Linked DNA regions of Rhodopseudomonas palustris. The protein of the gene in region 1 binds, or shares a complex with, the protein of each later gene. Links are inferred from orthologs where the notes say so. Each region holds a gene or a part of one and is shown in the gene's direction. Other genes may lie near its edges. The genes, in order: FLL57_RS10840 and dnaG.

Evidence for each region.
Region 2: the proteins of FLL57_RS10840 (region 1) and dnaG are in contact, whole or in part, in a crystal structure (PDB 2R6A), measured with the Geobacillus stearothermophilus proteins. The link is inferred for Rhodopseudomonas palustris from one-to-one orthologs. Residues at the interface, in WP_033016901.1 of Geobacillus stearothermophilus: Ser13, Glu15, Ala16, Gln18, Glu91, Leu92, Asp94, Ala95, Val96, Pro97, Thr98, Ala99, Ala100, Asn101, Tyr104, Tyr105, Ile108; in WP_049624496.1 of Geobacillus stearothermophilus: Lys456, Leu457, Leu458, Pro459, Ala460, Asn463, Ala464, Leu467, Leu535, Leu536, Ile537, Ala538, Gln544, Glu545, Asp548, Tyr549, His552.

The regions. Positions count from the first base shown.
Region 1 is NZ_CP041387.1:2,376,038-2,385,231, forward strand. What follows is about bases 2,968-5,902. They hold FLL57_RS10840 (replicative DNA helicase), read left to right. Parts: upstream 2,968-3,654; coding sequence 3,655-5,151; downstream 5,152-5,902. Other genes in these bases: FLL57_RS10830 (SAM-dependent methyltransferase), read left to right, coding at 2,968-3,029; FLL57_RS10835 (hypothetical protein), read right to left, coding at 3,052-3,273; alr (alanine racemase), read left to right, coding at 5,219-5,902. Also shown: FLL57_RS10825 (hypothetical protein), read right to left, coding at 548-1,342; more of FLL57_RS10830, read left to right, coding at 1,776-2,967; more of alr, read left to right, coding at 5,903-6,466; FLL57_RS10850 (hypothetical protein), read right to left, coding at 6,601-6,855; FLL57_RS10855 (NifB/NifX family molybdenum-iron cluster-binding protein), read right to left, coding at 6,962-7,354; DNA repair protein RadA, read left to right, coding at 7,505-8,962; FLL57_RS10865 (CvpA family protein), read left to right, coding at 9,176-9,194. UniProt on the Escherichia coli protein: The main replicative DNA helicase, it participates in initiation and elongation during chromosome replication. Travels ahead of the DNA replisome, separating dsDNA into templates for DNA synthesis.
Region 2 is NZ_CP041387.1:574,129-577,012, forward strand. It holds dnaG (DNA primase), read left to right. Parts: upstream 1-381; coding sequence 382-2,388; downstream 2,389-2,884. Other genes in the region: rpoD (RNA polymerase sigma factor RpoD), read left to right, coding at 2,648-2,884. UniProt on the Escherichia coli protein: RNA polymerase that catalyzes the synthesis of short RNA molecules used as primers for DNA polymerase during DNA replication.

The DNA.
Region 1 (9,194 bases):
GGTGTAGAGCACCGTGCCATCGACCAGCCCCTTGGCGATCGCCTGGGTCACGATCGCGTCGAAGATGTCCTGCGCGACCGCAGTGTCGTTGTAGCGGCGCCGCCGGTTCTGGCTGAGCGTCGAGGCGTCGAACACCGGATCGGTCAGCTTCAACCCCAGAAACCACCGATAGGCGACGTTGACCTCGATCTCGCGCACCAGCTGCCGCTCGGAGCGGATGCCGAACAGGTAGCCGATGAACAGCGCCTTGAACATCAGCGTCGGATCGAGCGGCGGCCGGCCGTTGTCTGGGCAATACAGCCCGGCGACCCGATCGTGGATGAACGAAAAATCGATCACCGCGTCGATCTTGCGAAGCAGGTGATCCTTCGGAACCAGACCGTCGAGACTGACCATCTCGATCGAAGTCTGTTGCGGTGAGGGTTTGCGAAGCATCACCCATGGAATCAAAACTCCCCGCCAATGGCGAGGAGTTTGTCAGCAGTCTGAGCCCGGCCTGATCGCATCAGGCCGGGCTTTTTCTATCTTCGACCAGGAAGCGAGCGGACTATTTCGCGGCCGGCGCCTCGGTCGAGCCGGTCGACGGCGCCGACTCGGTGGACGGCTGCGGCTGCGCCGGCACAGTCTCGGACGACTTCTCGGCCGGCGGCCCCGCCGGCGAAGGAGCCGGAGCCGGCTTCGGTTCCGGGGCGGACACGGGCGCCGCCGACTCAGGTGGCTTGTTCCCCGAAGGCTCGGAGGTTTGAGGCTTCGGCGTTTCGGGTTCGGCCGCCTTCGGTGCCGGGGTTACTGCGGGTACCGGATCGGAGCGCACCGGGGTCTCGGCAGCCGGCGCAGCGGCTGGCTTGGTCGCACCGGGCTTGGGCGCAGACCCCGCCTCCTCCTTGCCCGGTTCCTTACCCGGCTCTTTGCCCGGCTCGGACGCAGGGGTGTCCGGCTTTGCGGCAGCGGGCTCGGCCGGCTTCTCGCGGGTACGCTTGGCCTTGCCGCGCTTCTTCTCGGTCTTGGCCTCGGGCGCAGGCGCCGCTGCGGGTTCGGCTTCTGCAGCCGGCGCAGCGGCCGGCTCCTCTGTTTCGACCGGCGGCGCGGGGCGGCGTTTGGTGTTCCGGCTACGCTGGCTCTTTCCTTCTTCGGCTTGCTGGGGAGGAGCGACCTCTTCGGGCCTGGCGGCTTCCTCGGCCCCCCGGCGTTGCCGGCGCGCCCTCGACTCCGGACGGGCGTCCTGCCTGCCACGCGCATCGGTGCCGCCATTGGCGACCAGATAGCCGGCCAGCATGGCGGCCATGTCGCTGCTGGTGGTGTAGTGCTGCCTGAGGAACGACGCTGCGGCGTTCGGCGGCACCGTCCGAAGCAGCCCGCGCGGGCTCTTGTGACAGACGGCGCAGGTGCTCGAGAAGATTTGCGCCGAGCTCTTGCCCGCTTCCAAATTCTGGGCTCGGGCGGGCTGTGCGACGGCAACCCCGAGCACGAGCAATACCGCTACCGAACTGAGCGATCGGCTTACCATTTAGCCCTCCGATGCAAAAAATCACCGCAGCCGCGGCGGTGACCTTTTAGCGAATTGTGAGATGATTGGAAGCGCAGAGATGGAACATCACGGTGCATGAAATGAGGCAGCAGCTCAGCCTCACGCTCATGTCACTAATGATACCTGCGATGCTTGACTATACTTCGATCGCGGTGCTTGCGGCGACGCGACAGGAACAAGCCGCAAGGCCAGTGTTGTAGCAGTCGAGGCGCTGCTCAGGGTCGGCGCCCGAGAGCGAGGCCTGCCGATGGACGGATTGTTTCGTCTGCTGCTGAGCCGCTTCATTCAACGCGGCACCATCGTCTTCACCACCGCGAGCGGCACCACATTTACTTGCGGAGACGGCACCGGAGAGCCGGTGCACGCACGGCTGACGAGCGCCGCGGCACAACGTCGCCTGCTGCGCGATCCGGAGCTCGCCCTGGGCGAGATCTACATGGACGGCGGCCTCGTGATGCAGCACGGCACGATCGCCGACCTGCTCGCTGTGGCAATGGATCAGCCTGACTGGACACCGGACTGGGCGAGATTTCACGGGCTGGTCCGCTACTGGGCCAGGACGCTGCACCAGTTCAACCCGCGCGGCCGATCGCGCGACAATGTCGCACGTCACTACGATCTCGACGGCCGGCTGTACGCGCTGTTTCTGGACTCCGACAGGCAATACAGTTGCGGCTATTTCGAAACGCCCGACGCCAGCCTCGATGACGCTCAACTCGCCAAGAAGCGGCATATCGCCGCCAAGCTGCTCGCCGCCCCGCGGCAGCGGGTACTCGACATCGGTTCGGGCTGGGGCGGCTTGGCACTGTATCTGGCGGAGACTTGCGGCGCAGACGTTACCGGCGTGACGCTGTCGCAGGAGCAGCTCCAGGTCTCCAACGCCCGCGCGGCCGAGCGCAGCCTTGCCGGTCGGGCCCGCTTCATGTTGCAGGACTATCGCGACGTCCCCGGCGGCCCGTTCGACCGCATCGTCTCCGTAGGCATGTTCGAGCACGTCGGCGTCGCACATTACGACGCCTTCTTCCGACGCTGTGCCGAATTGCTCGAGCACGACGGCGTGATGCTGCTGCATTCGATCGGCCGCTCCGAAGGGCCCGGCTTCACCAATCCGTGGATCGCCAAGTACATCTTCCCCGGCGGCTATCTGCCCGCGCTGTCGGAGGTGCTGCCGGCGATCGAGCGCGCCGGATTGTTGGTCTGCGACATCGAGATCCTGCGGCTGCATTACGCCGAAACGCTGAGGGCGTGGCGCGAGCGCTTCCTGGCCCGTCGCGAGGAAGCGGAGCGGCTGTACGACGCCCGTTTCGTCAGGATGTGGGAGTTCTATCTGGCGGCTGCGGAAATGTCGTTTCGCAAACAGAACACCATGGTGTTCCAGATCCAGCTCACGCGGCGCCAGGGCGTGGTGCCGATCACGCGAGACTATATCGCTGCGGAAGAGCGGCGGCTGGCGTCGATCGAAAACGAGCGTCCACCGCGGCTGCAACTCGCCGGCGAGTAAGAGCGCCGGCCGGCATCATGCGCTAGCTGCAGTTCACCAGTCGGCGGCAACCTTCCCGATCCGCTTCTTGCGGCAGCGGCCGTGCCAGATGGGCCTGCGCAGCGCACACCAACGCGCTGTCGGACAACCTGTGCTCGGCCTCTTCGGCCGATGCGCGCTCGAAGGAGTCGATCAGCAAGTTCAGCCAATCGCGATCGGAGTGGTGGTGGCAATACTGCTGTGCCATCTGCGCTGTGTCCATCATCCGAGGTGATCCGCGAGCGGCTGCGGAGTCCTCGACGCTCTTGCCCTGTGTCGCGTCACCTTGTTGGAGCTTCCCACAATGTGGGCGCCTCGATGATCGCGTCTTCCGCTATCCTCGCCGAAAATTCTTACGAATCCCCGACCGGAGCGGTTCGATCTGTCTCGACCGTTCATTTTGAACTGTCGCCGGACAACGGCAGAAGGTTCAAGCCTTCCGCCGCCGCGGCCGGAACGCGTCAAGCACGGGGTACGGCCGCTCCAGCGGTCATCCACACTCTTGTCGCGCTGGTGCATAACGCGCGAATGCGGCTTTCGCTCCCGCCGAAATCGGCGCTTTAGTCGCGCCCCGCATCCGACAAATTCGACCCGATATTCGAGAGCTATGGCCGCAACCGATTCGAACGTTCTGAAGCTTGCGCCGGAACCCGGCGTGCCGGCATACCGGACCGCGCCCCACAACATCGAGGCCGAGCAGGCCCTGCTGGGCGCGATCCTGGTCAACAACGATGCGTTCTATCGGGTGTCGGACTTTCTCGAGCCGAAACATTTCTTCGAGCCGATCCATCAGACCATCTTCGAAACCGCGGCCAGCATCATCCGAGCCGGCAAGATCGCGACCCCGGTCACGCTGAAGACGTTCCTGGCGGCCGATCTCGATCTCGGCGGCCTCACGGTCGCGCAGTATCTGGCGCGGCTTGCCGCCGAAGCCACCACCATCATCAACGCCCAGGACTATGGGCGGACGATCTACGAGTTGTCGCTGCGCCGTGATCTGATCGGCATCGGCACCGACATGGTCAACGTCGCCTACGACGCTCCGGTCGACTTCGCCCCGCGCAATCAGATCGAGGACGCCGAGCGCCGGCTGTATGAGCTGGCGGAATCCGGCCGCTACGACGGCGGTTTCCAGAAATTCTCCCAGGCGCTGACCACCGCCGTAGACATGGCGGCGAAGGCGTTCCAGCGCGACGGCAAGCTGTCCGGCATCTCCAGCGGACTGCGCGACCTCGACACCCGGATGGGCGGCTTGCAGCACTCCGACTTGATCGTGCTCGCAGGGCGCCCCGGTATGGGCAAGACCGCGCTGGCCACCAACATCGCCTACAATGTCGCCAAGGCCTATCGCGGCGAGGTGCAGCCGGACGGCTCGACCAAGACCGTCAACGGCGGCATCGTCGGCTTCTTCAGTTGCGAAATGTCGGCCGAACAGCTCGCGACCCGTATTCTCGCCGAGCAGGCCGAGATCGCCTCGAGCAAGATCCGCCGCGGCGGCATCTCGGAAGCCGACTTCGACAAGATCCGCGACGTTTCGATCGAGTTGCAGTCGCTGCCGCTGTTCGTCGACGAAACCGGCGGCCTGTCGATCGCGCAGCTCACCGCCCGCGCCCGCCGCCTGAAGCGGCAGAAGGGCCTCGACATGCTGGTGGTCGACTACATCCAGCTCTTGCAGGGCTCGAGCAAGAAGGGCGACAACCGCGTCCAGGAAGTCACCGAGATCACCACCAGCCTCAAGGCGCTGGCGAAGGAATTGAACATCCCGGTCATCGCGCTGTCGCAGCTTTCGCGTCAGGTCGAATCCCGCGACGACAAGCGACCGCAGCTCGCGGACCTGCGTGAATCAGGTTCGATCGAGCAGGACGCCGACGTGGTGATGTTCGTGTACCGCGAAGAATACTATCTGCAGAACAAGGAGCCGCGGCCGGGCACTCCCGAACATGAGAAGTGGGCGACCGACATGGAGCTGGTCCACGGCAAGGCCGAAGTGATCATCGCCAAGCAGCGTCATGGTCCGACCGGCACCGTCGATCTGCAGTTCGAAGGTCAGTTCACCCGCTTCAGCGATCTCACCGACGACAGCCACCTGCCGGAACGTATTTGACGCCGGAGCGGACCTGAGCCGCGCCGGCTGCCGTTGAACGGGCCGCAGGCAAAGCATAAGGTGCGCCATGCACATCCTCCCCGATCCGAACGCTACCGTTGCCGAGTTGTTGACACCGGAGGCGGGAAAAGCCGCCGAGTTCGCCGCGGCCACCGCGGCCGCTTCCGGCATTCTCACCATCGATCTCGACGCGCTGGTTGCGAACTGGCGCAAGCTCGAAAAGACCGCGGTGCCGTCGGAATGCGCCGGCGTGGTCAAGGGCGACGCTTATGGCTGCGGCGCCGGCCCGGTGGTCAAGGCTCTGCTCGGCGCGGGCTGCAAGACGTTCTTCGTGGCGACGCTCGGCGAAGCCCGCGCAGTGCGCGAGGTCGCACCGGAGGCGACACTCTACGTCCTCGACGGGTTCTTTCCGTATTCCGGCGACGAATTCGCCAGGCTGAACTGCCAACCGGTGATCGGCGATCTGTACGAACTGGCCGAATGGGACGTGTTCTGCCGCCGCACCGGCTGGCGCGGCGGCGCGGCCCTGCACATCGACACCGGGATGAGCCGGCTCGGCCTGACGATCACCGAGGCGCAAGGCATCGTGCCGCGGATCGTCGCCGGCGACCACGGCATCACGCTGGTGATGAGTCACCTCGCCTGCGCCGATCTCGTCAATCATCCGCTGAACGCCAGGCAGGTGACCGCATTTCGCGAAATCGCCGGTCAGTTCACCGGCGTATCGGCGTCACTGTCGGCGTCTTCGGGGATCTTCCTCGGCCCGCAATTCGCGTTCGATCTGGTGCGCCCCGGCGCGGCGCTGTACGGCATCAATCCCACGCCGGAAGCCGACAATCCGATGCAGCCGGTGGTCGACCTGAAGGCGCGGATCGTGCAGGTCCGCAGCGTCGAGCGCGGCGACACCGTCGGCTACGGCGCGACCTGGAGCGCACGGCGCCCGAGCAAAATCGCGGTGCTGTCGGCCGGTTATGCGGACGGTTATTTCCGGGCCGCCGGCTCCAGCGACGGCACCCGCGGCGCCGAGGTGATCATCGCCGGCGAACGCTGCCCGATCGCCGGCCGCATCTCGATGGACCTGCTCGCGGTCGACGTCACCGACCTGCCCGCCAACGCCGCCCGGCGCGGCATGATGGCGACCCTGATCGGCGACGGCATCACCGTCGACGAACTCGGCCATCACTTCGGCACGATCGGCTACGAAGTGCTGACCAGTCTCGGACCGCGCTACACCCGGATCTACAAGGGCGGCGACGCCAAGCCGGAGAACAAGCCTGCCGAGGGTGACGGCCTGCCCACCGCCTCGGCCGGCTGAGTCCCAAGCACGAACTCTCAGCGGCATTGCGAGGAGCGCAGCGACCAAGCGATCCCGAGCGCAGTCCACCGCGTCGGTTGGGTGCTTCGCTGCGCTCGCGATGACGAAGCCTGTCACCGGATCGGCCAGCCGGCTCAATCCTCGTGGACCAAAAACAGAAATCCGGTGATCGCCGCCATGAAGGCGAACGAACCGGACACACCGACCACGAAGACGATCCGCACCAGGGTCGGCGCTTCGCTGGTGGCGATCACGCCCGACAGGCCGAAGTAATTGTTGTACAGCACGATGCCCGCGAACAGCGCCCCGAACGCTGCGCCCATCGCGAAATGGCCGGCGACCTGCCGCCACTTCCGCCGCTCGTAGTCCCGATGTCTGTCGTCTCGCATAGCGGATTGAACGTAGCCGAGCGGCGGCCGTTCCGGAAGCGTCCCCGGGGGCGGATCATTGCGGCGGTGGTGATGCTCCCTCCGCCGGCGCCGCGCGCCCCGAAGCTCAGTGACGCGCGAACAGATCGCGCAATCGGCACAGCGTGGTGGTGATGTCGAAACTCTGATCGGGCAGATCTTCGCCCTTGATGATCAGATCGATCGCGGTCGCCGGGTCGGTCTCGCCGGTCAGCAGCACGTCGGCGCCGCGCTTCTTCATGTGGCGGACGTAGCCGTCGCCAGCGCTCCCGGCCACGATCAGTTCGACTCCGTCGAGCGGATGCGGGCCGTCGTCCTTGAAGTAATGGGGAAGCTGCTCCTTCACCAATTCGATCCGAGCCGGTGCCGGCAACGGCTCGCCGGCGCTGTGTCCGGCCAGATCATAGACCAGCCAGCGCGGCGCCTGCCCGGCGTGGCCGCTGATGGTGAGCCAATCCTTGGTTGGAATGGCGATTTTCATGTCCTCACTTCCCCAAATACGCCCCGGGCGGGCGCCCGGAGTCCACCGCATTCTCGAACAAACTTCGGTGTCTGTCTGCTGGACCGTTGACGAACAGAACAAAATGTGAACATCAAGAATGTATCTGTCCCCGGTCCACCCGAGCACGCGATGGCCAAAGCCACCTCCTCCTTCGTCTGTCAGAACTGCGGCGCGGCGTTCAATCGCTGGCAGGGCAAATGCGAGGCGTGCGGCGAGTGGAATACGCTGGTCGAAGAGGCCGGCGACAACGCGGTGCCGGTGTCGATCCGCGCCAAGCGCCGCGGCCGGACGTTCAAGCTGGAGTCGCTGGCCGGCAAGAGCAACGACGCGCCGCGGCTGCCGTCGGGCATGGCCGAACTCGACCGCGTCACCGGCGGCGGCTTCGTGCGCGGCTCGGTGCTGCTGGTCGGCGGCGATCCCGGCATCGGCAAATCGACGCTGCTGACCCAGGCCACCAGCCTGATGGCCAAGGCCGGACATCGCACCGTGTACATCTCCGGCGAAGAAGCGATCGCGCAGGTCCGGCTGCGCGCCGAACGGCTGGGCCTCGCCTCCGCACCTGTCGAACTCGCCGCCGAGACCTCGGTCGAAGACATCATCGCGACGCTGTCCGAAGGCGCGACGCCGAAGCTGATCGTGATCGATTCAATTCAGACGATGTGGACCGACACGGTGGAGTCGGCGCCGGGTACGGTGACCCAGGTCCGCGCCTCGGCGCAGGCGCTGATCCGCTTCGCCAAGAAGACCGGCGCGGCGATCATCCTGGTCGGCCACGTCACCAAGGACGGCCAGATCGCCGGCCCCCGCGTGGTCGAGCACATGGTCGACGCGGTGCTGTCGTTCGAGGGCGAAGGATCGCAGCAGTTCCGGATCCTGCGCTCGGTGAAGAACCGGTTCGGTCCCACCGACGAGATCGGCGTGTTCGAAATGACCGGGCTGGGCCTGCGCGAGGTCAGCAATCCCTCCGAGCTGTTTCTGTCGGAGCGCGATCTCGGCTCGCCGGGCACCGCGGTGTTTGCCGGGATCGAAGGCACCCGCCCGGTGCTGGTGGAATTACAGGCTCTGGTGGCCCCTTCGACGCTCGGCACCCCGCGGCGCGCGGTGGTCGGATGGGATTCGGCGCGGCTGTCGATGGTGCTGGCGGTGCTGGAGGCGCATTGCGGCGTCAAGCTGAGCGGCTACGACGTCTATTTCAACGTCGCCGGCGGCCTGCGCATCAACGAGCCCGCCGCCGACCTCGCCGCCGCCGCCGCACTGGTTTCGTCCCTGGCCAACGCGCCGCTGCCGCCGGACGCGGTGTATTTCGGCGAGATCTCGCTGTCGGGCGCGGTTCGCCCGGTGGCGCAGACCCCGGCCCGGCTGAAGGAAGCCGCCAAGCTCGGCTTCGCCCGTGCGGTGCTGCCGGAACAGACCCGCGGCGAAGCTCCGGCCGATGCCGGGCTGGCGCTGCAATCGGTCGGCGGGCTGTCCAGCCTGGTCGCGGACATCGCCGCGCGCGGCACGCGGCGGAGCCACGACGATGGTACGCCGCGGACCAAAGCTGCCTCAAATGCAACACCGGCGCGATTCCGGCGCCAGGAGGGTTGAAGCGGCGTGACGTTTCGGGGGCGCGCCGCTATACAACGCCCGCGCAAGCTGAACGTATCCGGCCACCAAGCTTTAACCCAGCGGAACATTGCTGTGGCGAGGCGGACCGGGGTGGTTTTCTCGCCTTGCGCCGCGTGCCATACCACCGTCACCTGTGCCGACCCCGTGCACGCCGATTCGCCGTTGTGCTGACCGAGCGGACCTGACCTGCCGATGCCGATTACCATCCTCG
Region 2 (2,884 bases), 1.8 Mb from region 1 along the record:
TCCCCCGACTCCCCTGCGTGATGCAGGGTGCGGCAGTTCAATCCCGCTTGCGCGGTGCAGCAATGAGCTGGATCAAACCCGCTCCGCTTGCGAATTGTCGCGGGTTTACAAGGGTATTGCTCATGCCGCAATGCGAAATATTGCGAGGTGATGACACGCGTGTGCAACCGCGTTGGTACACGCAAATACAACTACCGGTTCAGCAGGACGTCGTCTTGCACGCGGCCTTCCGCCTGAACGGACCTTTTTTAACGGCCCGGACCGGTGGATAGCTTGGACAAGTCAGGCCCCTCTATCCCACGCTGAGCTGCAGCCTATATCGATGGTCGGTTGGCGCCGTAGCTGCGCGCCGTTCCTGAAGCCCTTCAACCTCGCGAGCCCATGCGCTTCTCGCCGCAGTTCCTCGACGATCTGAAAGCCCGGCTGTCGGTGTCGGAGGTGGTCGGCCGTCGCGTCAAGCTGAAGAAGGCCGGGCGGGAGTGGAAGGGGCTGTCGCCGTTCCAGCAGGAGAAGACGCCGTCATTCTTCGTCAATGACGAGAAACAGGCGTGGTTCGACTTCTCCTCGGGCAAGAATGGCTCGATCTTCGATTTCGTGATGCTGACCGAGGGCGTCGACTTCCCCGAAGCGGTCGAGCGGCTGGCGGCGATGGCCGGCGTTGCGCTGCCGGTGCAGACGCAGGAATCCGCGCGCCAGGAGCTGCGCCGCAAATCGCTGTACGACGTGATGGAGCTGGCGGCTAATTACTTCGCCGACAATCTCGCCTCGCGCGCCGGCGCCCGCGCCCGCGGCTATCTGGCCGACCGCGCGATTCTGCCGGGCACACAGGTCAAGTTCCGGCTCGGATATGCGTCGAACGAGCGCTTTGCGCTGAAGGAGCATCTCGGCAAGCACGGCGTGCCGGTGGCCGACATGATCGAAGCGGGACTGTTGTCGGCGGGCCCTGATATTCCGGTGCCGTTCGACAGGTTCCGCGACCGGGTGATGTTTCCGATTCTGGATCTGCGCGGCCGGGTGATCGCGTTCGGCGGCCGCGCGCTGGAGAAGGATGTCGCAGCGAAGTATCTGAACTCGCCCGAGACGCCGCTGTTTCACAAGGGCGACAACCTCTACAACCACGCGCCCGCGCGCAAAGCCGCGCATGAAGGCGGTTCGGTGATCGTGGTCGAAGGCTATGTCGACGTCATCGCGCTGGTCACGGTTGGTTTCCCCGCAACCGTCGCGCCGCTCGGCACCGCGCTGACCGAGGCGCAGCTTCAGCACCTCTGGAAAATGGCCGACGAGCCGATCCTGTGCTTCGACGGCGACCGCGCCGGCCAGAAGGCGGCGTATCGCGCCGCCGATCTGGCGCTGCCGCATCTGAAGCCCGGCAAGAGCCTGCGCTTTGCGCTGCTCCCCGAAGGACAGGATCCCGACGATCTCGCCCGCGCCGGCGGCCGGCTCGCGGTCGACGAAGTGATCAGCGCGGCACGGCCGCTCGCCGACATGCTGTGGGCGCGCGAGGCCGAAGGCGGGATGTTCGCCACCCCGGAGCGGCGCGCCGCGCTGGAGGCGCGGATCAACGAGCTGTCGAACGGCATCCGCGACGAGATCGTGCGCCGGCACTATCGCCAGGATCTCACCGACCGTCTGCGCGCGGCGTTCGCGCCCGCGGGCGGCTATGGCGGATTCGGTGGCGGCTTCCGCGGTGGCGGCGGCGGTGATTCGGGGCGGCGGTTCGCCCCGCGCGGCGGTTTTCCACAGGGGGGCGGCCGATTTGCCCCGCGCGGGCGTCCGGGACAACCGGCGCCAACGCTCGGCCGGGGCCCCTACCAGATTGCCAGCCCGGACCTGATTTCGAGCCCGATCATGCGCGGCCAGCGCTCGGCGATGTCGCGCCGCGAGGCCTTGATCCTGATCTCGCTGCTCAATCATCCCTGGTTGCTCGACGACCATCTGGAGGAAATCGCCGCGCTGGAATTCGCCCATCCGGAGGCGCACCGGCTGCGGGCGGCGATCATCGCCGCCTTCGCCCAGCATCACCACCGCGGCGACGATCCGGCCGGTCAGGCCGAAAAGCTCCGCGCAGATTTGGTTAAGGCAGGCTTATCCGAGCAATTGCAAAGGGTTGAGCGGGCGATCACGACCTCGGCGGTGTGGGCGGTCGGTCCTGCGGCGGCGCGCGAGGACGTCCTTTCGACGTGGCAGCAACTCGTTGCCTTGCATCGACAATCCCACTCCTTACTTAGGGAATTGAAGGATGCCGAGCTGGCCTTGGGTGACGACGGCAGCGAGGCGAACATGCAGTGGCTGAACGACGTCAAGGCGCGCCTGGCGCAGGTCGAGGGCACCGAGGCGCTGATCGAGGGATTCGGCGAATCCTCCGGCCGGTTCCAGCGCAGCGTGTGAGACGGTCGCGCGAGGCCCGGGACGGTGGAACGAGTCGAAAAGACTCGCCAATCCCGGGAATTGGCTGCAAAAACAGGGTTAGTAAGGGCTTAACGCCATTCCGGTAGAAGGCCTTCGGGCGACCAATTTGGGTGACCAGCGACGGGATCGTGTAGGGGTGGCGCAGGTGGGCGCCGCCCTTTGTGCGTCTCTCCCGATCAGGCAAGTTTTCATGGCGGCGCGGTGACGCCTCGTCCGTGAGCGCGTTCAGGAGCAGTGGATGGCCAGCAAGGCAAAGACGGTTCAGGTGCAGGACAAGGACAAGGACGACAAGGTGGACGCGCCGGAGAAGGACTCCGTCGACGCTCCCTCGCCGCTCCTCGACCTGTCGGACGCGGCCGTCAAGAAGATGATCAAGCAGGCCAAGAAGCGCGGCTTCGTCACCTTCGATCAGCTCAACGAAGTGCTGCCCTCCGACACCACGTCGCCGGAGCAGATCGAAGACATCATGTCGATG